DNA from 4 places in the Brevibacillus sp. LEMMJ03 genome. Region 2 is predicted to be linked to each of the others. Evidence: riboswitches for the same ligand, from Rfam matches in the RefSeq annotation. Region 2 holds a riboswitch; each other region holds the start of a gene.

What was found. A riboswitch is a leader RNA that binds a small molecule or an ion and turns the genes downstream of it on or off. The one in region 2 is predicted to bind S-adenosylmethionine.
Region 1: linked by a shared signal. The riboswitch ahead of FOI68_RS15215 (aminotransferase class I/II-fold pyridoxal phosphate-dependent enzyme) and the one ahead of FOI68_RS19235 (homocysteine synthase) in region 2 are both predicted to bind S-adenosylmethionine.
Region 3: linked by a shared signal. The riboswitch ahead of FOI68_RS11240 (BMP family lipoprotein) and the one ahead of FOI68_RS19235 (homocysteine synthase) in region 2 are both predicted to bind S-adenosylmethionine.
Region 4: linked by a shared signal. The riboswitch ahead of FOI68_RS12480 (homoserine dehydrogenase) and the one ahead of FOI68_RS19235 (homocysteine synthase) in region 2 are both predicted to bind S-adenosylmethionine.

The regions. Positions count from the first base shown of each region.
Region 1 is NZ_VKJN01000011.1:109,222-116,364, reverse strand. Features, by position in the region: gene FOI68_RS15220 (trans-sulfuration enzyme family protein) at 1-537, opposite strand, end outside; gene FOI68_RS15215 (aminotransferase class I/II-fold pyridoxal phosphate-dependent enzyme) at 534-1,700, opposite strand; SAM riboswitch class I at 1,797-1,912, opposite strand; gene FOI68_RS15210 (pyridoxamine 5'-phosphate oxidase family protein) at 2,002-2,460, opposite strand; gene FOI68_RS15205 (DUF5665 domain-containing protein) at 2,611-2,943, shown strand; gene FOI68_RS15200 (hypothetical protein) at 2,947-4,323, opposite strand; gene FOI68_RS15195 (hypothetical protein) at 4,532-4,804, opposite strand; gene FOI68_RS15190 (YlaH-like family protein) at 4,815-5,141, opposite strand; gene FOI68_RS15185 (deoxyribonuclease IV) at 5,145-6,005, opposite strand; gene FOI68_RS15180 (hypothetical protein) at 6,173-6,403, shown strand; gene FOI68_RS15175 (glutathione peroxidase) at 6,482-6,961, shown strand; gene typA (translational GTPase TypA) at 7,055-7,143, opposite strand, start outside.
Region 2 is NZ_VKJN01000019.1:28,488-35,630, reverse strand. Features, by position in the region: gene FOI68_RS19260 (SCO family protein) at 1-370, opposite strand, end outside; gene FOI68_RS19255 (rhodanese-like domain-containing protein) at 450-764, opposite strand; gene FOI68_RS19250 (cytochrome d ubiquinol oxidase subunit II) at 834-1,856, opposite strand; gene FOI68_RS19245 (cytochrome ubiquinol oxidase subunit I) at 1,875-3,188, opposite strand; gene FOI68_RS19240 (GNAT family N-acetyltransferase) at 3,398-3,976, opposite strand; SAM riboswitch class I at 4,071-4,181, shown strand; gene FOI68_RS19235 (homocysteine synthase) at 4,278-5,579, shown strand; gene FOI68_RS19230 (AAA family ATPase) at 5,947-6,885, shown strand; gene FOI68_RS19225 (DUF58 domain-containing protein) at 6,893-7,143, shown strand, end outside.
Region 3 is NZ_VKJN01000007.1:167,175-174,317, forward strand. Features, by position in the region: gene FOI68_RS11235 (ABC transporter ATP-binding protein) at 1-1,058, opposite strand, end outside; gene FOI68_RS11240 (BMP family lipoprotein) at 1,136-2,164, opposite strand; SAM riboswitch class I at 2,393-2,503, opposite strand; gene FOI68_RS11245 (methyl-accepting chemotaxis protein) at 2,591-4,072, opposite strand; gene FOI68_RS11250 (DUF3298 and DUF4163 domain-containing protein) at 4,308-4,928, shown strand; gene FOI68_RS11255 (3-hydroxybutyrate dehydrogenase) at 5,065-5,850, opposite strand; gene FOI68_RS11260 (GntP family permease) at 5,913-7,143, opposite strand, start outside.
Region 4 is NZ_VKJN01000008.1:179,431-186,573, forward strand. Features, by position in the region: gene FOI68_RS12460 (glycerol-3-phosphate dehydrogenase/oxidase) at 1-276, opposite strand, end outside; gene glpK (glycerol kinase GlpK) at 445-1,938, opposite strand; gene FOI68_RS12470 (MIP/aquaporin family protein) at 2,005-2,712, opposite strand; gene FOI68_RS12475 (glycerol-3-phosphate responsive antiterminator) at 2,935-3,486, opposite strand; gene FOI68_RS12480 (homoserine dehydrogenase) at 3,573-4,865, opposite strand; SAM riboswitch class I at 4,956-5,065, opposite strand; SAM riboswitch class I at 5,152-5,259, opposite strand; gene FOI68_RS12485 (GNAT family N-acetyltransferase) at 5,353-6,135, opposite strand; gene FOI68_RS12490 (saccharopine dehydrogenase family protein) at 6,808-7,143, shown strand, end outside.

The DNA of each region.
Region 1 (7,143 bases), on a different contig from region 2:
CTGATAGTACGGCGTCATGAACGTATTGTCTACGATCACGAGCAGTCCCCGCTGTTTCGCCAGCGCGCAGACAGCGGCGATGTCCGTCACTTTCAGCGTCGGGTTGGACGGGGTTTCCAGGTAGATGCCCTTGGTCTCGGGACGGATGGCCGCTTCCACCTGCTCCAGCGAGGTGGTATCGACAAAGCTGACGGTGATCCCCATGCGGGAAAGAACCTTGGTCAAGAAGCGGTAGGTGCCGCCGTACACGTCCTCCGCCACCACGACGTGATCCCCGGCGGAGAACAGCATGAACACGCTGGAGATGGCCGCCATACCGGAAGCAAAGGCGAATCCGCGCTCTCCTCCCTCCAGAACGGCGATCGCCTCTTCCAGGGCATGCCGGGTGGGATTGCCCGAACGAGCGTAATCGTAGACTCCGGGCCGGTCCAGATCGGCCTGATGAAAGGTGGACGCCTGATAAATGGGCACCGAGGCCGCCCCTGTCACCGGGTCAATACAACTGGTGCCGTGCAGCAGTTTGGTGGCAAAGTTCATCGTACACTCCCTCCCGCCACTGCGAGACTGGCATCCAGCGCCTGACACACATCGGCGATCAGGTCGTCGGGATGTTCGATCCCGACCGACAGCCGCAGCAGCCGGTCGCACACGCCCACGTACTCGCGGATCTCCTGCGGGATGTCGGCATGGGTCTGCGTCGCCGGATAGGTGCACAGCGACTCCACGCCGCCCAGGCTTTCCGCAAACGAGACGATCCGCAGCCGCTCCAGAAACGGCGCCACCTGATCAGCCGAGCGGAGGCGGAACGAGACCATCCCGCTGAACCCGCTGGCCTGCCTGCGCTGCACCTCGTAACCGGGGTGCTCCGCCAAGCCGGGATAAAAGACGTCCGTCACGGCAGGGTGTTCCCGCAGTTTCTGCGCAATCGCATAGGCGTTTGCCTGATGGCGTTCCATCCGCAGGGCCAGGGTCTTCATCCCCCGCAGCAGCAGCCAACAGTCCTGGGGACCCAGCACCGCTCCGATGGAATTGTGCAAAAACCGGATCTTTTCGGACAACTCCTCGCCCTTTGTGACGATCAGTCCGGCGAGGACGTCGTTGTGTCCGCCGAGGTATTTGGTCGCGCTGTGTAGCACCAGGTCGGCCCCCAACCCCAGCGGCCGCTGACAGTAGGGCGTCATGAACGTGTTGTCCACAATGGTCAACAGCCCGTTCCGCTTGGCCACCTCCGCCACCGCCGCGATGTCGGTGATCTGCATCAGGGGATTGGTCGGCGTTTCCACAAAGACAGCCCGCGTCTCTGGGCGAATCGCTTCTTCCAAGTTCTTCACGTCGCGCAGGTCGACGTAGCTGAAGCGAAGCCCGTAGCGTGAGAGCACCTGCTCGAACAACCGGTACGTCCCGCCGTACAGATCGAGCGATACGACCAGGTGATCTCCCTGGGAGAACAGCCCCATGACCGTGTGAACCGCCGCCATGCCCGAAGCGCAGGCAAACCCGGCGTCTCCCCCTTCCGCTTCGGCAATCGCCTGCTCCAGCACCGTCCGGGTCGGGTTGGCCGTGCGCGTGTAATCGTATCCCGTGCTCTGACCGAGGGCGGGATGGCGATACGCGGTGGCGTAGTAGACGGGAAAGCTGACCGCTCCGGTCCGTTCGTCTTTGGCGACGCCCGCCTGTACCAATTTTGTCTCCAGATGCATGTGGATCTCTCCCTCCAACGAATTGGCCGAGGGCAATGAAAAAAGCCCTCTTTTCTCTGAAAAGAAGGCTTTGTTTACGCTCACGTAAGCAAATCCTTCTCATCTTTCAGAGCGTTTACACTCTGCAGGAATTAGCACCAGTATCCCCCTGTACACAGGTGATTGGTTGCCGGGCATCATCGGGCCAGTCCCTCCGCCTCTCTGGATAAGAAGTTTGCTATGCAATTTGCTTTTGGTTGACCTTATACTACCGGAATCGGAAGTACCTGTCAACCCGTTTTTCCATCTCGTTGGTACCCGATCACTGTGCGTTCCTTAATGCGGTCATCACCTGGTTGTCCAGCTTGGCCGCCGCATTTTTGTCGTACGTCTTTTCATATTGGGGCTCGACCGAGATGCGGGAGCCGTAGAACATCACGTCGCGAACCGCCTCGATGGCCACTTCCACCATGGCCAGCTTCAGCGGAACATTCTCCATCCGCTCCGTTTTGATCGTCGCCCTGCCGTTGATGGCATAGGAGGAACCAGCCCCGATCAAATGCAACACCACCTGCGGTTCCTTGGCAATGTTGGCCAAAATGCGGGAGCGGTTGTCTACCGCGAAACGGATCAACTGCGGCGTCGGCGCAAACGTCCAGGAAAGGGAACTGAGCGACGGAGCGCCGGTCTCGTGGTCGATGGTCCCGAGTGTGAGAAAACGCTCCTGCTGCAAAAGCGCGAACAGTTCCTCCGAAAGCGTTTGGGAAACGGTTTCAGCCATTCCGATGCCTCCTTGAAAAGGGAATGTACGTCTATTGTACCCACCCGCCTGGCGATAGGCAAACCTTTCCGTCCGGCGCCTTGATTCTCCACCGTTTTTTTCCTACACTGATACGTAATGGGAACGATCGCGAGACAGGAGGAGAGCCGCATGCCCCCATCCCCCACCGACCGCTTGCTGGCCAAGATCGACGAACTGCTGGCAGAGCTTCAGGAAGTGCGCAAACTGAACGAACGGATGGACAAAATCGCCCTCTTTCTGGAGGATATCCGTCTGGCCGACGTGATTCAAAACTATACGGCCCCGAGCAAGCTGCTGTGGATCAACTTCCTCGCAGGTCTTGCCCGGGGCCTGGGATTGACGATCGGCACGGCCATTGTCCTGGCGTTGCTCGGCTCCTTCCTCAGCCAGTTCCTGTCCGTCCCGATCATCGGCGATTACATCCGCCAGTTGATCGATTACGTGCAAGCCTATCGGCCGTAAGCCTTACTCGTCATCGTCCTCGTCGCGGTCGTCGCCGTCTTTATGGTTGTTCTTGCCGCCATGGTTGTCCTCGTCGTCATGGCCGTGCTTTTTCCAATAGCCGTAGGCGTTGCCTTTCGGATGCTTATCCTTGTCCTTGCCTTCCCCCTTGCCTTCCTCGTCGTCATCGCCGTTGACCGGCGTTTTGTGCGGAATGTCGGCTTGGGCCACGAGCTTGCCGTCCAGGTACAGCTCGAGGTGTACCGCTTTCGCGTTGTAGGAGCGGTTTTTGTAGCTCAGTTTCACCTCAAACTCGTCGTCATCCACCTTTACCTCGTGCTTTTTGCCGTCCGGCGCCACGACGTACAGCTTCACCTTGCCCTTGCCGCCCTCATCGTCGAGGCCGTCAATGCTTCCTTTCACGCGAATCTGTTTCTCTTTTGCATTAATCGAAGCGGTTCCCTCGATGCGGTAGCTGTGCGGCTTGTCGCTGTCAGCGGCGTTGATTACCTTCAGCTCCACCGATTCGGAATCGATTTTCTTTCCGGCCTTGTAGGCTTCGACCAGCGCCTTGCCTTTGCCGGCCTGTACGCCCTTCAGGGTGACGGAGTAAGAGCCGACGCCTTTCCACAGCTTTTTCACGTCCGCCTCTTTGGTTTTGCCGTCGTACTTCACGACCACCTTGTCCGCTTCCTGGCTGATGATGCCGTTTACTTTCAGTTCCTGTTTGTTCCCATCCAACAGCGCCAAGGCGTGAATCAGCACGTCGGTCTCCACGGCGGTTCCCGTGTTTACCTGCAGCTTGCGGGTTTCCACCAGCTTGTCGCCCACGTACGCCTTGACCGTCGCGTACTGCGGCGTGGCGCTTACGATAGCGGAAAAGCTGACGGTGAACGTATCCTCCGCGGTGGGAACGACTTCGATCGTGCCGCCGTTCGGCTTGTCGACGACCACTTTGGTCACATTGTCGGACACTTTCCCTTTGATGTACGTGGTTTGGTTGTGGGTCTCGGGCTTCACGCTGACGAAGCCTTGATTGTTGACGTCAAAGCGGACTTCCAGGTAAATGTCGGCGTAGTGTTCGCGGTAGACGCGCTCCCACTCTTCCGGATGCTCCTCGATGTACGTCTGCATTTTGGCGTCCAGACCGATCTCTTTTACGACCAGATACAGGTGGTCGGCCTGCGTTTTCAGCAGCATGTTCAAGGTCGCCGGATCGTTTGCCGCCAGCTCTTTCAGATTGTATCGGGTGACTTGTTTGCTTTCATCGTTCATGACAACTTTGGTGCCGCTTGTTTCGGTTCCGAGGGTGCTCGCGTCGGCCAGGAGCGGTGTCACTCCCCCGATGAGCGCCGCGGCAGTCACGACTGCCAATACGGGCTTGGTTCCCATTTTCTTCATGATGCCTTCTCCTTTCTACGTATTGCTTGCCTTGGACACCCTAACAGACGGGGGGTTCCTTGCAAAGGTTGCAAAAACGGCCAAAAACGGGGACGCTTTCGCCATATTGGGACGAAAGACACAAAAACCCCGCCTCTGTCGAAGAGACGGGGATAATGGTCACGCGGCCCCGCCCGTTCATCCGGCTCGGCGGAGCCCCGTGCATATTCTACTCGTTATACCTGGGTTCGTTTTCGATCGCAGCCAGCAGCGATTCCGCTTCTTCTGCGGGATAGCGGCGTTCCCACACTTCGTGGGCGAAGACGCAGCGGACCACGTACCAGTCCCCTTCGCGGCGATACTCCCATTCCTGCGCCTGGTGGTCGTCCCTCAGGATGTCCGCGAAAAACGCGGCCGTATCCAGAGCGGATCGGTCGTCCGGCCGCGCGTCGGCGACGATTTGAATCTGCAGCCAGTTGTAGAGCGCGTCCTCCCGCTTCACGGCTGCTCCCTCACTTACTCTCGCGTTCCCCCGGCTTGATCCGCACCTTGACGATCACCAGAATGGCGATGGCGACCAGGAGTGCGCTTTTCACCGGGAGCTGCACGTCCAGAATGGCGAAAATCAGCGCGCCCATAAAGAGCAGCACATACAGCAGGAGCGTTTTCAGAATGGGCATGCGCCAGCGGGTGGCAAACCCGAGATAGTAAACGATGATCAACTGGACAAAGATGATCCAGGTGCGGTTGTGGTCCGCCCACAAGCGAAAGCTGTCGTACGCCGACAACTGGTCCGGTGCGGCAGGCGCATAGGTGGAAGCAAGCTCAAGCCACTCCATGCGTCACCCCTCCTGCCCCGCAGCGGCCAGGCCCTCGCGGCGCAGTTCGTGCAGGTACACCATCTCGTCTGCGTACTCCCGCTCGTCTTCCACGGGGGTTTCCAGAACAACAGGCAGGTGCTGGAGCTTGTCGCTCACCAGGAATTTGGCCAGCGCTTCGCTGCCAATCTCCCCTTTGCCGATTTTTTCGTGGCGGTCCTTCCGGCTGGCGAAAGGCGCCTTGCTGTCGTTGAAGTGGATCGCCACCAGGTGCTCCAGATAGCCTGTCCGCTCCATCTCTTCCAGCAGTTCGTCAAACGTCTCCCCTCTCCACTGCCCGGCGGCAAAGGCGTGGCAGGTGTCGAAGCAGAACCCGATTTTCTCGGGGAAACGGGTGGCGGCGCGAATCTCCATCAGATCCCGGATCGTCAGTCCCAGTTCGGAGCCTTGGCCTGCCGTGTTTTCCAGCAGGAGCTTGACCGGGCCGTCGTACTGCTCGAGAATCAGGTCCAACGTCTCCACCATCCGTTTTGTCCCGTATTCCTCCCCCTCGCCGACGTGCTTGCCGCAGTGCACCACGGCGCCGACCGACCCGTAGGCTTCGGCAATATGCAAATCTTCCAAAATCGAACGAATCGTCACTTCCTGCAGGTCCGGCTTGGGCGTGGACAGGTTGGTGATGTACGGGGTGTGGCAGACCAGGGTGAGATCGTGCTTTTGCAGCAGGTCCACCCCTTTGGTCGCGTCCTGGTAGTCAATTTTTTTCGGGCGCAGACCGCGCGGGTTTTTCGTAAACACCTGCAGCGATTCCGCCCCCAGCTCAATGGCGCGCAGGACCGCTTGTTCCAGTCCCCTGCCGACGCTGATATGGCATCCGATTTTCAATCTGGTTTCACTCCCACGATAAAATCTGTCCATTTAACTTTATCAGTTGGCCCGTGCCCTGTCAAAACGGATAAACCCCCGCCCGCAGCGGCAAATCGTATCATAAAGCACGATCAGTCCGCTTACCTATTAAGTAGTGACCATTCAGCAGAGCGGGAGGGAAACGGGTGAAGCATACGCAAGCGATGGCCAGCGTGCAATTCCTGCAGGAACGGTTCGCCTACAGCACCATGTACGACTCGGTGCGAAAGAGCGGTCTGGGCGAAGTGCGAACGATTGTCGTGCAAAATCAGGACGGCGTGGTCCGCGTCCTGCAAAGCACCGTGCGAAACGGAACGGAATCGCTGCAGCAGATTATCCTCGCCGAGGAAGAACTGACGATTCTGAAACAACTGTAGCGAAATGGCTGGAAACCTTTTTCTGCCAATGGTATAGTGGACACAGGAACAAGACGAGCCAATCGAGGTGGGATTCCCATGAGCATCTACGATTTTTCGGTGACGACCGTCACGGGCGAGGAGAAAACGCTCGCCGAATACAAAGGCAAGGTCATGCTGATTGTCAACACCGCCAGCCAATGCGGGCTGACTCCGCAGTACAAAGGGCTGCAGGCATTGTACGAGCGCTACCGCGACCGCGGTCTGGTCGTGCTGGCCTTTCCCTGCAACCAGTTTGCCGGCCAGGAACCGGGCACAGCCGAAGAGATTGCCGCCTTCTGCGACCGGACGTACGGCGTCACCTTCCCCGTTTTCTTCAAAATTGACGTCAACGGCCCCCACGCCCATCCGCTCTACCAGTACCTGAAGGCAAACGCCCCCAACGGCGAAGGCCAGGACATCGAGTGGAACTTCGCCAAGTTCCTCGTCGACCGTGCCGGAAACGTCGTCAAACGCTTCGAGCCGCGCGTGCAGCCGGAGGAACTGGCGGATGAGGTCGAACGGTATCTGAACGATTGATCCAAACGATCGGCATGGTCAAACCGCATGATGAAAAAAAAACGAAAAGCCGTACTTGCCTTTTTCGGGCAGTACGGCTTTTTTCCATTGTCATTACGCCTGCGTCTGCGCTTCCCAGCGTTTTTGCTTTTCGTAGCGCTCCCGCTCCGACTTGGTCAGGTACTTCTTGCGCAGGCGGACAG
Region 2 (7,143 bases):
CCTTGAGCACTTCCGGCGTGTCCCGCTCCGGGTCAAAGGTGATCGTCACAAACGCCACCTTGTCTCCGAACAGCCCTTTGGCCTTCAACTGTTCCTGCATCTTGGCCATGTTAAACGTCGTGGCCGGGCAGATGTCCGGGCAGTGGGTAAAGATGAACTCCACCAGCCGGACCTTGCCGTTGGTTTCGGACAGGGTGAATGTGGACCCGTTGATGTTGTCCAGCGTAAAGTCGTTCATCTGTTTCATGACGGGGATCTGGCTCTTCTGCCAGTACTGGTAGCCGAATACCCCGACAACGAGCAGCACCAGCACGGCGGCCGCCACGGTAAACCAGTGGCGCTGCCAGAACGACGCCTTGCCTTCGCTCATCTTGCTCTCCTCCTCATCCTGATCGCGCTGATCCCCGACAAACGGCGATCACGCGCATCTTTCTTTCTGCAGCGCTGCGTTACGCTTCCGTTTCCCCCGGCCAGGCGAGCATGCCGCCCACCATGTTGGCCGCGTCGAAGCCCAATTCCTGCAAATATTGGGTGGCCATGTGGCTGCGGGCGCCGCTTCGGCAGACCAGCACGACCGGCGTCTCCTTGTCCAGCTCGTCGACGCGATACGGCAGAAAGCCGAGCGGAATCAGTTTGGCTTCCTTAATGTGACCGCCATTCCACTCCTCCACTTCGCGTACGTCGATGACCTGCAGCTTTTCTCCCGCAGCCAGCTTCTCCATCAGCTCCTGCGGCGTGATTTCCTTTACCCCTTGATCCGCCATGTTTCACTAGCCTCCTGTATATTCGTGAACTTTGATTCCATACCGCCTCCCATCATACCATACCGCCGGCTATTTTCGAACAGGCCGCCCCTCCACGTAAGTGGCGTCAAACAGGAAGAGCCTGAGCAGCAGGATCAGCGACGGGATCAGCAGGAACAGGCCGGCGATCAGCGCGATCACCAGCGCGGTGCTCATGGCCGGGCTGTTGATGCTGTCGGTGATCGTGATGTACGGGTAGAGCAGATACGGCAGGTGGGCGATCCCGTACCCGAAGAACGCGAAGGCGAACTGCAGCATGACCAGCACGAACGCCCAGCCGTAGTAACGCCGTTTCAACTGCAGCGCCAGCGCCCCGCAGAAACAGGCGAACGAGAGCAAAAACATCCAGCTGATCTCCATCATCTTGTCAAAGTGCTGCGGGTTGTGCCGGTGGATGGAGAGAAAGACGAGAAAGCTGGCAAAGATGGTCGGCAGGCTCCAGGCGACGGCGTAAGAGCGGAGCAGCTTGACCGCCGCCGCATCCCTGGCCCGGTCGGCGTAGTACGTGAGAAAGCTGGCGCTGATGTAGAGCACGCTGACCAGGGCGAGAGCAACGACCGCCCAAGCGTACGGACTGGTGAACAGCCGCCCCGTGTTGAGCACGATCTCTTCTCCCTGTGTTTCGATAAAGCCTCCCTCGGAAATGGTCAGGATGGTGGCCAGCGATGCCGGGATAAACAGGCCCGTCACGCCGTAGATGAACAGGTAAGCCATGCTGTCGCGCGCCCCGTAGTGGGCAAACGCGTAAAACGATCCGCGCAGCGACTGGAGCACGAGAAAAAGGCTGCCCGGGACCAGGAGCGCCGTGCCGTAGTAGTAGGCCGTGTCCGGGAAGAACCCGATCAGCCCGACGATGAAGAAAATCAGAAAGACGTTGGTCACTTCCCAGACCGGAGACAGGTACCGCTCGATGATCGCGTTGACGATGTGGTCGCGGCGGGTCACCTTGCAGTAAAACGAAAAGAACCCGGCGCCAAAGTCGATGGAGGCCACGATGAGGTAGCCGTAGAGAAACGTCCACAGCACGGTAATCGCCAGCGTTTCCAATGTCATGTCGATCCCCTCCTTCCGTTACTTCCATTCCGCCTCGACCGGCTTGTTTGCGAACATCCGTCTGAGCACCAGCGTGCAAACCACGGCCAAAAACGCGTACAGGAGGCCGAACAGGACCAGCATCTGCCCGACGTTGTCGGCGGTGGTGGCGGCGTGCTGCGTCTTCATGTAGCCGACGAGAATCCACGGCTGCCGGCCGATTTCGGAAAAGATCCAGCCCAGTTCGATCGCCAGAAACGCCAGCGGCGCCCCCAAGACGATCGCGCGCAGCAGCAGGCGCGGAACCTCCCCTTTTTTCCAGCGGCGGACGGCAAAGTAGAGAAGCGGGACGATCAGCATGTACACCCCGATCGCCACCATCCCGTCAAACAGGTAGTGGATGAAGAGCGGCGGCCACAGCTCGCGCGGAATCTGGTCGAGACCGGTGACCGTGCCGTTTGGCGAACCGGTCGCCAAAATGCTGAGCACGTACGGCAGTTTCAGGGCGTTTTTCACTTCCAGCGTCTCCGGGTCCAGCACGCCGCCGACGACCAGTTCCGCCCGCGGCCTGGTCTCAAAGTGCCACTCGGCCGCCGCCAGCTTGGCCGGCTGGTATTCGGCCAGGTACTTGCCGGCCAGGTCCCCCCACAGGGCGGTGCCGAAGGAGAAGAGCAGCGCCAGGCCGATGGTGAAGGTGAGCGCCTTCCGGTAGTATTCGTGCCTGCTCCCTTTCAGCAGCTTCCAGGCGGCGATGGCGGCCAGTACAAAGGCGGAGGCGGCGTACGACGAGAGGATCATGTGGCCTGCCTTGGTCGGCGTGGCCGGGTTGAACATCGCCACCAGCGGCTGAATGTCGACGATGGCGCCGTTTTGCAGGGTAAAGCCCTGGGGCGCGTTCATGAACGCGTTCACCGTCATGATGAAAAAAGCGGAAGCGGTCGAACCGATCACGACCGGAATGGAGAAAAACCAGTGGACATACGGGTTGGCAAAGCGATCCCAGGTGTACAGGTAGATGCCGAGAAAGATCGCTTCGAAGAAAAAGGCGAAAGTTTCCAGAAACAGCGGCAGGGCAATCGCTTCCCCGGCGATTTTCATAAAGCTGGGCCAGAGCAGGCTGAGTTGCAGGCTGATACAGGTGCCGGTGACCACGCCTACCGCCACGGTGACCGTAAAGCCTTTGACCCAGCGGCGGGCCATCAGCGTGTACATCGGGTCATTGCGGCGGATGCCCAGCCACTCCGCGATCGAGATCATCACGGGAATGCCGACGCCCAAAGCGGCAAAAATGATGTGAAACCCCAGCGTCAACGAGGTCAGGATCCTGGCCAGCATGGTATTGTCCAGTTCCATCGATGTCTCCCCTCCCCGAAACAACATTTTCACAGTGAATATGTGATTTTTATCACAATCACCCCTATTATAGGGCTGCCCCGGCCGAAAAGTTGTGAACGAGAGAGGGCGAAACGGTTACGCAATTGTGACGGGGGGCGCTGCGGTTCCTGCTTCAAGCCGGCCCCGATGGGAGCGGGACCGGCCCGCCTCAGCCCGCCGTGTACGGATTAGTCACGGACCGCTTCTCCCCTGGCCGCCCGTTCCTTTTCCGCCAGATACCGGAGAAAATCGTCCCGCTTGAAGGCGTGCAGCACACAGGGCTGCTGCTGCCGCTGCTCCAGAGCGGCGTGCTCCTCGGGATACTCGTTTTCCACGTGGAGCGTGACGTAGGGCAGCTTCTCCTGCGCTTTTTGCGAGCGGATGTTGGTCGTCCGCGCCCCGGCGAAGACGATGTCCAGGTCCAGCTCGCCAAACGCGATGGACAAAATCGCTTCCTTGGCGAGCTGGTTGTACCCTTTCCCCCAGTACGCCCGGCCCAGCCAACTGCCGATGTGACAGCGCCGCCGCTCCCTGTCGATGAACATCAGCGTGGTGACGCCGATCAACTCCTCCTTTTCATTGAAAACGACCCGGCTGACGGCTCTTCCTGCCCGCTCCTCTTCCGTAATGTGCCGGATGAACCGCTTCGTATCCTCGACCGACTGGTCCTGCAGGCTGAGCGCGCCGCTGACGGCCGGATCGGAAACCAGCGCAAACATGCGCTCCGCATAGGCCAAATCGTGTGGACGCAAGAAAACAGCAATCATGATAATTCCCCCTGACTTACTCGGAAATTTGTATTGACCGAATCCGGCTGTCCCCCTATAATACCAGATAAGCACAATTTGCAAAATTTCCACGATTTCATCAAGAGCGGCGGAGGGACAGGCCCGATGAAGCCCGGCAACCGGCAAACAAGCCTGCTTGCATGGTGCCAATTCCTGCAGAATCCCGGATTCTGAGAGATGAAACGGCCGCTTGATCGGGAATGACCGAAGCCTTCTTTCTCTCCGGAAGAAGGCTTCGTTTGTTATCCATCCTTTATCCAGGAAAGAGGGAGAGATGCCCATGTCGGACCAACGCCAGTGGAAGCCGGAAACCATCGCTCTGCACGGAGGACAGTCGCCCGATCCGGTGACGGGAGCGCGCGCCGTGCCGATTTACCAGACGACCTCGTACGTGTTTCGCGATACGGAGCACGCCGCCAACCTGTTCGGGCTGAAAGAGACGGGCAACATCTACACGCGCATCATGAACCCGACCCAGGACGTGTTTGAACAGCGGGTCGCCCTGCTGGAAGGCGGTGTCGGGGCGCTGGCCACTTCCTCCGGGCAGGCGGCGATCGCCTTTTCCATCCTCAACATCGCCCAGGCCGGCGACGAAATTGTCGCCTCCAACAGCCTGTACGGCGGCACCTACAACCTCTTCTACCACACGCTGCCGCGGCTCGGCATCACCGTTCACTTCGTCGACCAATCCAACCCGGACCATTTCCGCTCCAAAATCAACGAAAAGACAAAAGCGCTGTTCCTCGAGACGATCGGCAATCCGCGCATGGACGTGGCCGACATCGAGGCGATTGCCGCGATTGGCCACGAACACGGAATTCCGCTGATCGTGGACAACACCTTTGCCACTCCGATCCTCTGCCGTCCGTTTGACCACGGAGCGGACATCGTCGTTCACTCCACCACCAAGTTCATCGGCGGACACGGCACGGCCATCGGCGGCATCATCGTCGACTCCGGCAAGTTCGACTGGAGCAGCGGCAAGTTTCCCGGCCTGACCACGCCCGACCCGAGCTACCACGGCATCGTCTACACGGAAGCGCTCGGCCCGCTGGCGTACATCGTCAAGGCCCGCGTTCAACTGCAGCGGGATATCGGGGCCGCCGTCGCGCCGTTCAACGCCTTCCTGTTCCTGCAAGGGCTGGAAACGCTGCATCTGCGCATGGAGCGGCACAGCGAAAACGCCTTGACCGTCGCCCGCTATCTGGAGGCACATCCCGCCGTGGAGTGGGTCAGCTACCCGGGATTGGAGAGCGATCCGCACTACCGCCTGGCGCAAAAGTACCTGCCGAAAGGCGCGGGAGCCATCCTCACCTTTGGCATTCGCGGCGGCGTCGCCGAAGGGAAGAAGCTGATCGAGTCGGTCAAGCTGTTCTCCCATCTGGCCAACGTCGGCGATTCCAAGTCGCTCATCATCCATCCGGCCAGCACGACCCACCAGCAGATGTCGGAAGCGGAACAGCTCGCCGCCGGCGTCACCCCGGGCCTGATTCGCCTCTCCGTCGGCACGGAGGCGATCGACGACATCCTCGCCGATCTGGAGCAGGCGCTGAAGCAGGCGGTGCCCCAGCAGGTCGGATAAGGAACGAGTCTGGTCCGTTGGGGCGCCCCGCCGCGCCCAAAGCGGCCGGGAGATGGCGCGCGTCTGCGCTCGTTTGCGTCAAACAGCGAAGCGGGAGTTCCCCTTCGCTGTTTTTCTTGTTTCCGACGCCTTTTCTTCACCCTCTGTTCCCGCGGCTTTCAAGCACCCAGTTGCTTGACTGTGCGCCGCCGATGAAGGTCGCAAACGTTCCCCCGCCGATCAGCGGCACGCTCGTTTCAGAGGGCCGTTTTTCCGATCGGGATAATTTTATGAAGATTTGGCAAAATCAGGCGTTCCGATGTATAATACCTTCCATACTGGAACAACCGGGTCTCGCGCCCTATTTTCCCATAAAGGAGACGTCCTCATGACCCATCGCCCTTTGGACACATTGCTGGAAAGCGTCAACCGCGTCATCGTCGGCAAGGAGCCGCAGATCCGGCTGCTGGTGACGGCTCTTCTGGCCCGCGGCCACGTGCTCTTGGAGGACCTGCCCGGCATGGGCAAGACCGTGTTGGCCAAAACGCTCGCCCAGGCGATCGGCGGCACCTACAACCGGGTGCAGTTTACCGCCGACCTGCTGCCTTCGGACGTGGTCGGGCTGCACGTGTTCAACCAGCGGACCGGCGCGTTTGAACTTCGGCGGGGACCGGTGTTTGCCGACGTGCTCCTGGCCGACGAGATCAACCGGGCCACGCCGCGGACGCAATCCGGCCTGTTGGAATGCATGGAAGAACGGCAGGTAACCATCGAAGGGGTGACGCTTCCCCTGCCGCCGACGCTGTTGGTGATTGCCACGCAAAACCCGATCGAATCGGAGGGAACCTATCCGCTTCCGGAAGCGCAGCTCGACCGCTTCTTGTTCCGCCTGTCGCTCGGCTACGGCAGCAGGGAAGACGCCCGGGAGATCCTCCGGCGGTTCCGGACAGGCTCACCGCTGGAGCAGGTGGAGCCGGTGATCAGCGTCGACGAGATCGCTGCCATGCAGCGGGACGTGACAGCGGTACACGTCAGCCCCGCCGTGGAGGAGTACATCATCGATCTGACGGAAGCCACCCGCCGCCACCGCTCCGTGGAAACGGGCCTCAGTCCTCGCGCCATGCTCGCCCTGCTGCGCTCGGCGCAGGCGGCCGCTTACCTGGACGGGCGCACCTACGTCCTGCCTGACGATGTCAAAGCGGTGTTTCCCGCTTTGTCCGTCCACCGCATCCGCCTGTCGATGGAAGCGGAACTGCACGTGACGGAGCAGGAAGTGATCGACGACATCCTCAAAAGCGTGGCGACACCGGTCGAAGAAGGCGTGTGATCCACACATGAGCACGAGACAGGTCTATCACGCTTTGGGGTTTCTCTGCCTCCTGTTTGCCCTCTTTTCGGGCAGCCGCTTTCTCTGGCTGTTTGGCGGCTTCTTCTTTTTCATGACGCTGGCTCACCGCTGGTGGCGGGCCAATCTGCCGCGCTGGGTTCGGCTGGAGTGGAGCGCGGACCAGAGCCGGGTGATGCCGGGAACGCCCGTCACCGTCCGTTTTTCGCTGCACAACCGCTCCTGGCTGCCGCTGCCCGG
Region 3 (7,143 bases), on a different contig from region 2:
GCGTTTTCCTCCACGCTCTCCTGCTTGGCCGTTCCCCACAGGTACCGGTCTTCCGGAATATGGGCCAACCCCGCTTCGCGAATGGCCGCCACCGGACGGTTGGTGACGTCTTTTCCGCCCAGCAGCACCCTGCCCGCCGTGACCGGCCGCAGCCCGGTGATGGCCTGCAGCAGTTCCGACTGGCCGTTGCCCGAGACCCCGGCGATTCCGACGATCTCCCCGTGGTGCACGGTAAAAGCAACGCCGTCCACGATCGTCTGCCGGTCGCGAACGGTCAGGTTTTCCACCTGCAGGAGCGGCCCGCCGGCCAGACTCACCCGCTCGCTCAACGGCTGCAGGTCGCGGCCCACCATCAGCCGGGCCAGTTCGTCCACGCTGGTCTCCTGCCGGGAAACGGTCCCGGTCACCCGGCCGCCGCGCAGCACCGTGATCCGGTCGGCCACCTCCATCACTTCCTTGAGCTTGTGCGTGATCAGGATGACGCTCTTGCCGCTCTCCGCCAGGTGGCGGATCGTCTGCAGCAGTTCCTTTACCTCCAGCGGCGTCAGGACGGCGGTCGGTTCGTCCAGTACGATGATGTCCGCTCCCTGGTACAGCACCTTGAGAATCTCCACGCGCTGCTGTTCCCCGACCGAGCATTGGGATACCCGGGCGGTCACGTCGATCGGGATGCGGTAGCGCTCGCTGAGGGCCCGCACCGCCTCCACCGCTTCCTTGCGCCGGAACAGGCCGGCGCGCTGCGGTTCATAGCCGATGACGATGTTCTCCGCCACGCTGAAATCGGCAAACAGCATGAAGTGCTGGTGCACCATCCCGATGCCGTGTTTGATCGCGTCGTCGGGGCCGCGAAAGACCACCGGCCGGCCGTTCAGCACGATCTCCCCGGACGTCGGCTGTTCCATGCCGTACAGCATCCGCATCAGGGTGGTTTTGCCGGCGCCGTTCTCCCCGACGATGGCGTGGACTTCGCCGGCCCGCAGGGTGAACGACACGTTGTCGTTGGCCGTAAAATCGCCGTACCTTTTCGTCATGTTGCGCATTTCCAGACGGTACGCCATCCCGTTCTTCCCTCCTTTTTCCTGTTGGCCCGTTGCAACAGGAAACCGACTACCACAGTAGTCGGTCGCCGTCTCGTTTACTGCTGCAGCGGATCGGGCACCTTGCGCGTACCCGCCACGATCTCGTCCTTGATCGCTTTCACCTTGTTGATGATCTCTTCTCCGATGAACGGATGGAGCGGCGTCTTGCTCTCGCGCGTGACGTAGGTGACGCCGACGCCGTCTTCCTTCAGGCCGTACGTTTGCACGCCCGGTTTCAGGCTGCCGTTTACAAACGCCTTTACCGTTTCGTAAGCGGCCGTGTCGGTTCCTTTCAACTGGGACAGGACGATGTGTTCCGGATCGATGCCGGTGCGGTCGACGTCCTGGCCGGAGGTGTAGAAGCCTTTTTCCTTGGCCGCTTCAAACACGCCCAGGTCGCCTACGGCAGCGGCCCCGTAGATGAAGTCGGCTCCCTTGTTTGCCTGCAGCAGGGCCAGCTCCTTGGCTTTCGCCGGGTCGTTGAAGCTGCCGACGTAGTTGACGAAGACCTCTGCCTTCGGATTGGTCGCTTTCAGTCCTTCCTGGAAGCCGACCGTCCACTTTTTCAGAAGCGGAATGTCCATCGCTGCGACGATGCCCACCTTGTTGGTCTTGGTCGCCAGGCCGGCCGCCGCTCCCATCAGGTAGGCGGCTTCATGCTCGCGAAAGACCACGCTGCGGACGTTCGGCAGGTCCACGACGGTATCGATGATTGCAAACATGCGGTCCGGGTTTTCCGCCGCCACTTTTTTCAGCGCGTCCTCCGATTCAAACGACGACGTAATGATCAAATCGTAATTCTCAGCCACGGCCGCGCGGATGTTCTCCTCGATGGCGGCGTGGTCGGTCGACTCGATGGTTTTCACGTCGACGCCAAATTCCTGCGCCGCTTTCTTGGCGCCCTCGTCCATTTGCTGGAAGAACGGGTTGACCCCGATCTTCTCCGGAAGAACCAGCGCGACCCGCTTTTTCGCGCCGCCGTCCTGTCCCCCGGCTTGTCCCTTTTCCTCCGGTGCGCCGCTCCCCGCCGCACATCCGGCGGCCAGAACGGCAAACGTCGTCAATGCCAACAGGTACTTTTTCATGCTGCTCTCTCCTATCCAGTGACAAAAGTTTCGATTTTACGATTCTCATACCGGTAATTTACGGGTTTTTATCGAAAATATCAAGAGAAAACACGAATATTTTACTATAGAAACACAAAAATGTTCGACTTATTCCTCCTTTTTCCACAAGAGGCGCTTCCATGGAAACCCTGCTGATGATATGAAAAAAACTCTTCCCGGAGGAAGAGTTTGGTATCGCGAACCTCTTCCTCATCTGTCAAAACCCACGGGTTTTGCAGGAATTGGCACCTTTCTGTACCGGGGTACAGTGGTTGCCGGGCTTCATCGGGCCAGTCCCTCCGCCTCTCTTGATAAGGTAAGGTGAATCCACTATCCAGTTGTAATGTCTCTTATTCTAGCAAAAGGAAAGCAAAATGCAAACGATTTTTTTGTCATTTCAAAACATTACGTTTGTTGCCCCTGAAACGACTGCTGCAGTTTGCGCGACAGCGCGTTCAGCTCGCCCAGCTCCTCCGTGATTTCCCGCACCTTCTGATGCTGGTTTTCCGCCGTGGCGAACAGCTCTTCCAGATTGGCCACCGATTGTTCCGTCACGGCCGTAATCGTCGACATCTCGGCGGCCACCTCCCCGGAGCGCAGCTTCACCCTGTCCATGCTGGAGCGCACGTGCTCGACGGCCTGCAAAAACGATTCCATCCCGGCCCGAACCGCCTCGATGGAGGTGACGGTCTGGACGGCCAGCTCCTGTCCCTTGGCCACCGACGTTTCCCCGTTGCTCATGTGGCGCACGGCGTTTTCGCTCTCCTGGTGCAGCGACTGCAGGATCTCGGCAATCTCCTGGGTGGCTGTGGCGCTTTGTTCCGCCAGTTTTCGCACCTCGTCGGCCACCACGGCGAAGCCGCGTCCGTGTTCCCCGGCCCGGGCCGATTCGATCGCTGCGTTGAGCGCCAGCAGGTTGGTCTGGGTCGCGATCTGGTTGATCGTCTGCACGATCTCCTCCACCCGGTTGGCCTGCCGGTTCAGCTCACGGATGGTGGACGAGGCCACGTTGACCGCCTGCACGATCTGCTCCATCTGCCGCGACAGCTCGTTCATCATGCCGATGCTGTCGGTGAGGCGGCGGTTGTTCTGATCGGCCTCCGCCTTCATCGCGTTGGCCTGCTCGTTGACCGCCACGATCTCGTGGTCGATTGACTGGACTTCCTCCTCGATCTTCACCGTGGAGTTGGCCTGCGCCTCCATCCCCGTCGCCACTTCGCGGAACGCGATCATCATCTCGTCCGTGTTCCGTTTGGTCGTCTCCGCGTGCTCATGCACGTGCTCCGACGTGCGGTCGAGCTGTTCCGTCACCAGTCGGATGTGGCCCAACAGCTCCGCCAGCCGCTGTTCCTTTTCCTCCGCTTCCCGCCGCGCCGCCTCCGCTTTGCTCAGTGAGGCTTGTCCGGCCAGACACAGGTAGGTCAAGCCGGCGATCATCAGCACAACGGACACGAGGTGCAGGATCAGGTTGACCTCCGTCCGGCCTTCGTCGAACATGTCGTAGAAACCGGTGTAAAACCCGACAAACGTCGCCGCGATCTGGACAATCCCGGCGGAGACGACCAGCTTCCAGTCCAGATAGGCCGCGAGGAAGCCGAGCACGATGAAGGAAAGGAACGCCGTCTCCGGGTAAGACGTAAAGTGGTCGAACGCGATGGAGTAATACATAAAGCCGATCGCCACCAGGTAGCGAATCACGTAACTGCCTTTGCGGATGAAGTAGTACGGCGAAACGATCAGCGTCACCAGCAGGCCCAGCGATGTCAGCTTCCAGAAGTTCACGTCCTCCTGATACGCGATCCATCCGGCCAGCCACAGATGATTCCAGAGAATAAAGATCATGAAGCCTTCTTTGTTGGTCAAGGTGTTGCGGACCAATTGAAACATGGTCTGAAGCATAAGTTCCTCCTTTACCTCCCGTGTGTCTGGATACAGCTTTCTTTTGTCATTATATCCTGAAAAATCTTCCAAATACTATCGGGTACATGGAAAACATGTGAAAAAAGTTCTAACGCGCCCGTAGTGCTGCCGGATCAGAAGAGGGTTCCGCAATGACCGTTTGGCCCCCCTGCGAATAGGCTAATGCAGGGAACGCATTTTTCAGGAAGGGAACGGGAACGCCGTGGAACTGAATCAACTGCCGGCAGCCGTGCTGACCCGCACGATCAGCCGTCCGAACGTGACCATTTATTACCCGCAGTTGGCCGGCCTGGCCAATCCGCAGGCCGAACAGAAGATCAATCAAACCCTGTCGCGGTACGTGCAGGATTTGATCAACCGGCAGCATGACATCCAGGTGCCGGGAACGACGGACATGCAGGGGAGCTACGAGATCAAAAACAATCAGCGGGGCATCTTCAGCGTCACCCTGAACAACTACGCCTACACCTATCCGATGGCTCACGGCATGACCTATCTGAAGTCGCTCACCGCGGATGTGCAGACCGGGAAAATCTTCTCCCTGCGGGACCTGTTCAAACCGGGCAGCGACTATGTCAAGGTGCTGTCGGACAACATCAGGAGACAGATCGCGGAACGGCGTATTCCCACCCTGGAGCCGTTCAAGGCGATCCGCCCCGACCAGGATTTCTACGTGGCCGACAAAGCGCTCGTCATCTATTTTCAACTCTACGAGATCACGCCGTACTACGTGGGCTTCCCCATGTTTCCCATCTCGGTGTTCGAGCTGGAGCCGATCATCAGCGAAAAGGGGCCGCTCAGCGTCATGGCGACCAACTCGTAGCGTGCGTGGCGGGATTCGGCCATTTGTGGGATCGGACTCATAAAAACATCCAGGCTGCCGACGATGTCGACAGCCTGGTTGATTGCCGGGCGCCCGGGTGTGGAGACGGCGGCAGCAGACGGGAACACGTACGGCGTTACTGTGCCGTATACCCGCCGTCAATCACGACCGCTTGCCCCGTCACTCCCCTGGCCTTGTCACTTGCCAGAAAGACGGCGTAGTCCGCAATTTCCTGCACGGACAGCAGCCGCCGCTGCGGAACGAGCGGGTAAATGACTTCTTCCATCACGCGTTCCAGCGGGACGTTTCGGGTCTTGGCCAGATCGGCCAATTGATTCCGCACGAGCGGCGTGTCCACGTACCCCGGACACAGCGCGTTCACGGTGATGCCGTGAGCGGCTCCCTCGAGGGCGGCCACTTTGGTCAGGCCGATCACCCCGTGCTTGGCGCTGTTGTAGGCCGCTTTTCCGGCAAACCCGATCAGGCCGTTGATCGAGGCCATGTTGATGATCCGCCCCTGCCCCTGACGCTTCATGACGGGAAAGGCGTGCTTGATGGCGACAAACGGCGCCGTGAGCATGATGGTGAGCAGCCGCTCAAATGTGTCGGTCGGGAAATCCTCGATCGGCGACACAAACTGCAGCCCCGCATTGTTGACCAGGATGTCCAGCCGGCCAAACGTCTCCACGCTCTTCTCAATGCTCGCCTTGAGCTGGCCTTCATCCGTCACGTCGCAGCCTGCTCCCAGGGCTTCCCTCCCCTCGCTCTGCAGCTGCTCGGCCGCTTTTTCCACGGCCTCCCGGTTGAGGTCCAGCAGCAGCACCTTGGCTCCTTCCCGGGCAAACGTCCGGGCGATTTCATACCCGATTCCGCTTGCCGCACCGGTGACCAGTGCGACTTTTCCTTCCAGCAGCTTGTTCATGATGACACAACTCCTTTTTCCGATTGGTACCTCCGCCGCTTCGTCCCGGATGCGTTCTTGACCTAGACGAAGAGCGAAGCGGCGATTGCCAGAATAAAGACGGTCAGCGTTTTCAACACGGTGATCGCGAAAATGTCCTTGTAGGACTGGCGGTGCGTCAATCCCGTGATCGCCAGCAGGGTGATGACGGCTCCGTTATGCGGCAAGGTATCCATCCCGCCGGAAGCCATCGAGGCAATGCGGTGCAAGAGCTCCGGACTGATGCCGGCCGCCTGCGCCAGTTCCAGATACTGTTTCCCCATCACTTCCAGCGCAATGGACATGCCGCCGGAGGCCGATCCCGTAATCCCCGCGAGCACGTTGACGGCCACGGCTTCGGAGACCAGCGGATGGCTGCTTGCCCCGAGAATCCAGTCTTGAATCAGCTTGAAACCGGGCAGCGTTTTGACCACGTTGCCGAATCCCACCTCGGACGCCGTGTTGAAGATGGCCAGCAGGGCCCCCATCGCGGCGGCGGTCAAACCGGAGGCGAGCTTCGTTTTCACCTGGTTCAGATTGATCAGCACCGCAGCCAGGATGCCGATGCTCAACGCGATGATCAGCGCCCAGGAGGAGGCAACGTTCTTCACCTTGTCGATTTTGAAGCTGTCCTTCAGAAGCTGCGGGTCATACCAGGTTTCCACGGTCAGAAACCCTCTGCTGAACAGGTAGTTCGACACCAGGACCAGCGCCAACGGGAGCACGGCCAGCCAGATGTTCATGTAGGTTTGATCCCGGTTGAGCTCCGGTTCGTTGATGTGGCCTTCCCCGTACCCTTCGCCGGCCGCGGCTGCCTGTTTGCGCCTGCGCTCCAGCCAGAAGATGCCGCCGCAAAAGACCATGATGGCGCCGATAATCCCCACCAGCGGAGCGGCGTACGCATCTGTCCCAAAATAATTGGTGGGGATAATATTCTGAATCTGCGGCGAACCGGGAAGCGCATCCATCGTGTAGGTAAACGCGCCGAGGGCGATCGCGCCCGGAATCAGCCGTTTGGGAATGTTGGCCTCGCGAAAGATGGCGGCGGCAAACGGGTACACCGCAAACGCCACGACAAAGAGCGACACGCCGCCGTAGGTCAAAATGCTGCAGGCCAGCACGACGGCCAGGATCGCCCGGTTGGAGCCGAGCGCCTTTACGATCGACTGGGCGATGGAGGCGGCCGCTCCGTTCATTTCCATCACCTTGCCAAAGATTGCGCCCAACAGGAAGACGGGAAAGAACGATTTCACATAGTTGGCCGCGTTCGTCATG
Region 4 (7,143 bases), on a different contig from region 2:
GACGTGCGGCGCGTTTTCGTAGACGATCGCCCGCTCTCTGCCCACCTCGGCGACGAGGCGAAACTCCAACTGCTTCAGGTAGCGCAGCCCGCCGTGAACCAGTTTGGTGGAGCGGGAACTGGTCCCCGCAGCAAAGTCCTGCATCTCGATCAGCCCCGTTTGGATGCCCCTCGCCTGGGCGTCCAGCGCAATCCCCGCGCCGGTAATGCCGCCGCCGATCACCAGCAGGTCTAGCTCTGCCGTTTTGAGCCGCGCCAGGTGTTCCGCTCGTTTCATCACGCATCACTCCCCCTTCTACTTTATCGGTGATTCAACCCGAACAGTCCGGAAAAAACACAAACGACCACCAATCCCTCCTTGCCCGCAAAGAAGGATCAGTGGTCGACTCCGATTCTCAGACCATCCGTATGACCTTGTTGCGTTCAGTATACCACGTCCGGCCGCTTATTTGAAGGCCATCGCCGCCCGCACGGCTTTTTTCCAGCCGGCGTACAGCCCGTTTCGCCGTTCCTCGCTCATCTTCACGTCGAAGGCGCCGTCCACGTTCCAGTTGGCGGCGATCTCCTGCCTGTCTTTCCAGAAGCCCACCGCCAAACCGGCCAGATAGGCCGCTCCCAGGGCGGTCGTCTCGTTTACCTGCGGACGTTCCACCGGCACGCCCAACAGGTCGCTCTGGAACTGCATCAGGAAGTCGTTCTTCACCGCGCCGCCGTCCACGCGCAGCTTTTTCAGCGTGATGCCGGAGTCGGCCTCCATCGCGGTGAGCACGTCTTTCGTCTGGTAAGCCAGCGATTCCAGCGTGGCGCGGATGAAGTGCTCCTTGCTGGTGCCCCGCGTCAGGCCGAAGACGGCGCCGCGCACGTCGCTGTCCCAATACGGCGTGCCCAGGCCGACGAACGCCGGCACCACGTAGACGCCCTCGGTCGATTCCACGCGGCTGGCGTACGCTTCGCTGTCCGCCGCCGATTTCAGCATGCGCAGGCCGTCGCGCAGCCACTGGATGGCGGAACCGGCGACAAAAATGCTTCCTTCCAGCGCATACTCCACTTTGCCGTCGATGCCCCAGGCGATCGTGGTCAACAGGCCGTGTTCGGAGCGCACCGGTCTTTCCCCGGTGTTCATCAGCATGAAGCAGCCGGTGCCGTAGGTGTTTTTCGCCATGCCTTCCTCAAAGCACGCCTGGCCGAACAGGGCGGCCTGCTGGTCCCCCGCCGCCCCGGAGATGGGCGCTTCCACGCCGAAGAAGAGGTCTTTGTCGGTATGCGCGTAGATTTCCGAGCTGGAGCGCACTTCGGGGAGCATCACTTTCGGCACGGTGAGGTGCTCCAGCAGTTCGTCGTCCCAGCGCAGGTCGAAAATGTTGTACATCAGCGTGCGGGACGCGTTGGTGTAGTCGGTCACGTGCGCCCTGCCGCCGGAGAGCTTCCAGATCAGCCAGGTGTCGATGGTGCCGAACAAGAGCTCGCCGCGTTCCGCCCTGGCCCGTGCTCCCTCCACGTTGTCGAGGATCCACTTGACCTTGGTGCCGGAGAAGTAGGCGTCGATCAAAAGGCCGGTCCGTTCGCGAAACCGATCGTTCAGCCCCTGCGCCTTCAGCGCCTCGCAAATCTCCGCCGTCTGGCGGGACTGCCAGACGATCGCGTTGTAGACCGGCAGGCCGGTCTGTCTGTCCCAGACGACGGTCGTCTCCCGCTGGTTGGTGATGCCGATCGCGGCCACTTCCTGGGCGCTGATGTTGTGGATGGCCAGCACCTCGCCGATCACGCCGACGACGGACGACCAGATCTCCATGGCGTCGTGCTCCACCCAGCCCGGCCGGGGAAACAACTGCGTGAACTCCTTCTGGGCCGCTCCCACCATGTTCCCTTCCCGGTTGAACAAAATGGCACGGGAACTGGTCGTGCCCTGGTCGATGGCCAATACGTACCGCTTTTCCATCCGTCACATCCCCCTTCATCGTTTTCTCCCGATCCCTCGCTGCGTTAATCGGCCCGGGCCGACCGCTTAGCCGAACAAGGTCTTGAATACGAGCGCTCCCGCCGTCCCGCCGACGATCGGCCCCACGACCGGAATCCAGGCGTAGCTCCAGTCGGATGAGCCTTTGCCTGCGATTGGCAGGACGAAGTGGGCGAGGCGCGGCCCCAAATCGCGCGCCGGATTGATCGCATAGCCGGTGGTCCCGCCGAGCGACATGCCGATGGCGACGATAAAAAAGCCGACAATCAGCGGATTGAGCCCTTCGGCAAACGTGTTGCCGCCGATGGCCAGCAGGCCGAACACGAGAAAAAACGTGCCCAACCCCTCGCTGAGAACATTCGCAAACGTGTGTCGAATCGCCGGAGCCGTGCAGAATACCCCCAGTTTGGCCGCCGGGTCAGCGGTTTCTTTCCAGTGCGGCAGGTAGTACAGGTAGACGAAGACAGCCCCCAGAAACGCCCCGGCCATCTGGGCCAGGATGTACCCGGGCACGAGCTCCCAAGCGAACGATCCGATCGACGCGAGCGCGATGGTGACGGCCGGATTCAGATGGCCGCCGCTGACTCCCCCGACCGCGTAAACGGCAAAGGCGACGGCAAAGCCCCAGCCCATGGTAATCACGATCCATCCGCCGTCTTGCGCCTTGGACTTGTTCAGCACGACGCCCGCCACGACGCCGTCCCCGAGAATCACCAGCATCATGGTCCCGATCAGTTCCGCCCAATACGCCGACATCATGTTCCCCCACTCTCTTCTTTTTTATGATGAGACCGGACCGGCTCCCCCCTTTTCGCCGTTCACCTCCCTGGAAGAAAACAGAAAATCCACCTATCAACCACTGCTTAAGCCCACAGGAACTTAAACACTAGAGAAATAGGTGGATCTCCTGATCTCATCCGACGTATGACCTTCTGGAATCAATCATAAGCGGACGTGAAAGCGTTGTCAACCACTTTTTTACAGTTGTTTCCACAGGTTTCGATCGGAGGTGGTGACGGCGATGGCTCCCGCCGCCAGAGCGCTCTCGATCTCCTCCCAGGTGCGGATAAACCCGCCGACGATGATCGGAATCCGGATCTGCTCACGAATTTCCGTAATGATGTGCGGCATGACCCCCGGCAGGACTTCCACGAAATCGGGTTTCGTCTGCTCGAGGATTTTGTAGCTTGTCTCCAGCGCGCCGGAGTCCAGCAAAAACAGGCGCTGCACCGTGACCAAGCCCTTCTTTTTGACGGTCGTGATCACCTGCGAACGGGTGGAAATGACGCCGGCCGGCTTGATCTCCTGGCAGAGAAACAGCGCGCCGTGCTCGTCGTTTTTCAACCCCTGCACCAGATCGGCGTGCAGCCACAGCTTTTTTCCGTGCCGGCGCGCCAGGTCGGCGATGCTTTTCAGTTGACAGATATGGCTCTCCAGCAGAATGATCGTGTCGTACCGGCTTTCCAGGACGCGCTCAAACTCCTTCATGTGGCGAATGGCCGGCAGAATGGTTTGCGAACCCAGCATGATGTGTCCTCATCCCCTTGAAGAAGAAGTGCTCCGCTTCTATCATGCCAAAAAATCCCGGCGAATGCGATGGGGAGTTGGACGCTTGTTTACCAACCCGCAGTCCCTTCGACGGCACCACGATCGTCGGCCGCCTCCAGCACGGGGTACAACCGCGCCTGCAGGCCGAAGTCCCGTCCCAAGAGCTCCGCGTGCTCCTCCCTGAGTCCGGCGGCGAGCAAGCCCACGCGCAGGACGCTGCCCGGATCGTACTGGACGGTAAGCCTGCGGACGGCGACTCCCGCCCGTTCGAGGAACAGCAGCACCTGCTCCGGCGTCACGCGGGCCGCTGTCCCTTCCAGAAAACAGAAGTCGAGGCTGGATGAGAGCCGGCTGGACGGGACCGCCGCCGGCCGTTCCCGCCAGGCGGGATGAGGCGTAAACGGCTGGGTCAGCAAGAAGGCCAGATCCTCCACGACCGCGCTGGCTGTCGGCAGTTCGCCCGCCCCTTTGCCGGTGAACAAAAGGTCGCCGACGAGGCTGCCCTCCACCTGGACGGCATTGTACGCATCCCGGATGCGCGCCAGCGGATGCCCCAGCGGCACCAGCGTCGGCCGCACGGACAGGTGCAGACCGCCGTCTTCCCGGCGCGCTTGCGCCAGCAGTTTGATCCGGTACCCCAGCTCTTTCGCCAGCCGGATGTGGCCCTGCGAGAGGTCGGCAATCCCCTGCCGCTCGATGGCGGAGAGGGGCAGCGACTCACCGAACACGAGCTGCGCCAGAATGTACAGCTTGTACAGGGCGTCCCAGCCTTCCACGTCGGCGCGCGGATCGGCCTCCGCATAACCCAGCTCCTGCGCCCGCTTCAACACGTCCGCGTAGGGGAGCTGCGCCTCCTCCATCTGCGACAGGATGAAGTTGGTCGTTCCGTTGAGGATGCCGCGCACTTCCGTAATGTCGTTGGTCCTGAGGAACTGGCGCAGCACGCCGAGGATGGGAATCCCCCCGGCGACGCTGGCTTCGTAGGCGAGATGGACGCCGTGCCGGTTGGCCAGTTCCACCAGCTCCGCGCCGCGCTTGGCCAGCAGTTCCTTGTTGGCCGTCACCACATGGCAGCCCTTTTGGATCAGCGCCCGCACGTAGTCGTAGGTCGGCTCCACGCCGCCCATCACTTCCACGACGATGTCCACGTCGCTTTCCAGAACGTCGGCAAACCGCGTCGTCAACAGCGACGGCTCCACCTGCACGGCCCGCTGCTTCCGCGTGTCGCGCACCAGCGCCTTGACGATTTCGATGCGCCTGCCCAGCCGGGCCGACAGCTTCTCCTGCTGCGCGCGGATCGTCTTGACCACCCCGCCGCCTACCGTTCCCAATCCCAACAAGCCCACTTTTACCACGCTCATGTTTCTCCCACCCCGTTTTTTGTCTTGTACAACACGAAAAAACCTTCTTCCGATTCGAAGAAGGCTTGTGTGCATTGCGCCCGAGCCTCCTTCTCATCTCTCAAGACACGCGTGTCTTGCAGGAATTGGCACCTTGTCACATATCGCGTGACGGTTGCCGGGCTTCATCGGGCCAGTCCCTCCACCTCTCTGGATAAGAAAGAAGTCCTATGAAGTTCAGGAACAGAAGAATGAAAAAGCCTTCTCCGACAAGAAGAAGGCCTGCATCCGTATCAAACGAACCCGCTTCTTATCTGTCAAGACCTCTGTCTTGCAGGAATTGGCACCTGGTCACGCACCTCGTGACGGTTGCCGGGCTTCATCGGGCCAGTCCCTCCGCCGCTCTGGATAAGAACAGTGTTTACCTGTTGGGTATCATTGTAAAGAATGCCAGGTTGTTCGTCAACAAGAATCTGGCAGACGGCGCCGCGTGCGGCACGCGCGAACGTCACAGCGTACATTCGAGATAGGCGTAACGTGCGGCAGTGACGAACCCCAGTTTTTCATAAACAGCGACCGCCGGCCGGTTCTCCTCAAACACACACAAGTACACGTGCGGCGATTTCTCCCGTGCCAGCCGGCAAATGTCCGACGTGATCCGCGTTCCCCATCCTCTGTTTTGGTGGGCTGGCGAAGTGCCGATATTGCCAATCTCCACATAGCGCTCGTGAAAAATGTGAAACCCGGCCATCGACATGAGGTCGCCGGCAGGGGAAAACAAACCGATATGAGGTGTTTCCGTCAGTTCTTCCTCTCGAAAGCTGATCATGCCGACTTCGCTCGCGAGTTTGTTGACCGCATCGAGATGGGACTTGTCGAGAAAGCGGTAATCGCTTTTGGGCAAAAGAAGAGTCGTGTCGCGCCATCTCATCAGCAGCATGGTCTTTCTGGACTGAATGTGGGGAATGGCAAGGCGGGACAGGCATTCTTCCGATACGGTGATGACTCCGCTCACCGCTTCTTGCGTCGGAAGTCGTAACGCTTCCTTGAATGCCCCGATCATCTCTTCGGCAGAATGCTCCGTGCCCGCCCATGCATGGAAGGTGAACGCGTGGAACGGCAAGCCCTTCAGATAGGTTCCGACCAGGCAAATCTCTTCGTTTCGTGTCTGCGCAAGCGCGATGCATCTGTCCGCCCGCAGAAAGAGGTTGCTGTACAGGATGTACGCTTCTTCCACGCACAAGCGCTCCAGCAGGGCGGAACGTTCCTGTTCTGTGATCGAACGGATCATGTCGTCTCCTCCGCGAAAAAGGGGGTCTTTGTTTCCTCTCTCTATTCTACTGTTTTGCGCGGCCGCCGGCACGTTTGTTTCTACCGGTTCGCTTCTTCCACAGTCAGACGTGTTGGGGTGGTTCCCCTTCTCTTTATACGCAAAGAAAGAGGGGTTTCCCTTGGCAGCAGGGAATTGGATATGATTCCCTATATTACGAAAGGAGTGCTCCTCATGGCACGTGTCGTCCTGTTCGAATTAAGCAGCCAAAACCCCGAGCGAGCCGTTCAGTTTTATTCTACCGTCTTCGGCTGGAACGTCGCGGAGCCGCGGTGGGGTCCGGATTTTTTCTCCCCTGTTGAGCGCATGGGACGTTCGGGCCGATGAATACACATGTACTATCCCCTGCGCGGCTCGGCGCGCCCGCCCTTTTGCTTTCCAAACCGGAAAAGGAGGTGACAGCACCCATGCGGTATCGCCGCCTTCCCCCCTAGCCTTCACGCTTTTCCCCGGCATGTACAGGAATGACCACACGAACACAAGGAGGTTGTTCTCATGAACCTGCGCCCTCGGGAGCCGATTGACATGACTGCGCCCGTGTCGGTGTACCCTGCCGACATCAATCTTCATCTGCCGAAATGGCTGTTTCGAATGCGAAGATAGACCGTTGCCCACATACGGAAGGAGGACTCTATGCGAGTCGCAATAGTAGGTGTTGGCGGCGTTGGACAAGTGAGCGCCTGCGAAATCGTGAAGTCGCGTTACTTGGAAAAACTGGTGCTGGCCGACATTTCCATCGGTCCGGCGGAAGAACTGGCCGCCGAACTGCGCCGGGAAACCGACGTGGAGATTCAGGTGAAGCGGGTGGACGCCCGCGACGTGTCGAGCGTCCAGGCCATTCTGGGCGACATCGACGTACTGCTGCACATCGGCCTGCCCGAAAACAACTTCGAAGTGATGAAAGCGTGCTTGAACACGAAAACGCATTACATTGATACCGCCTCCAGCGGGCCGCAGTGGCTCCGCAAA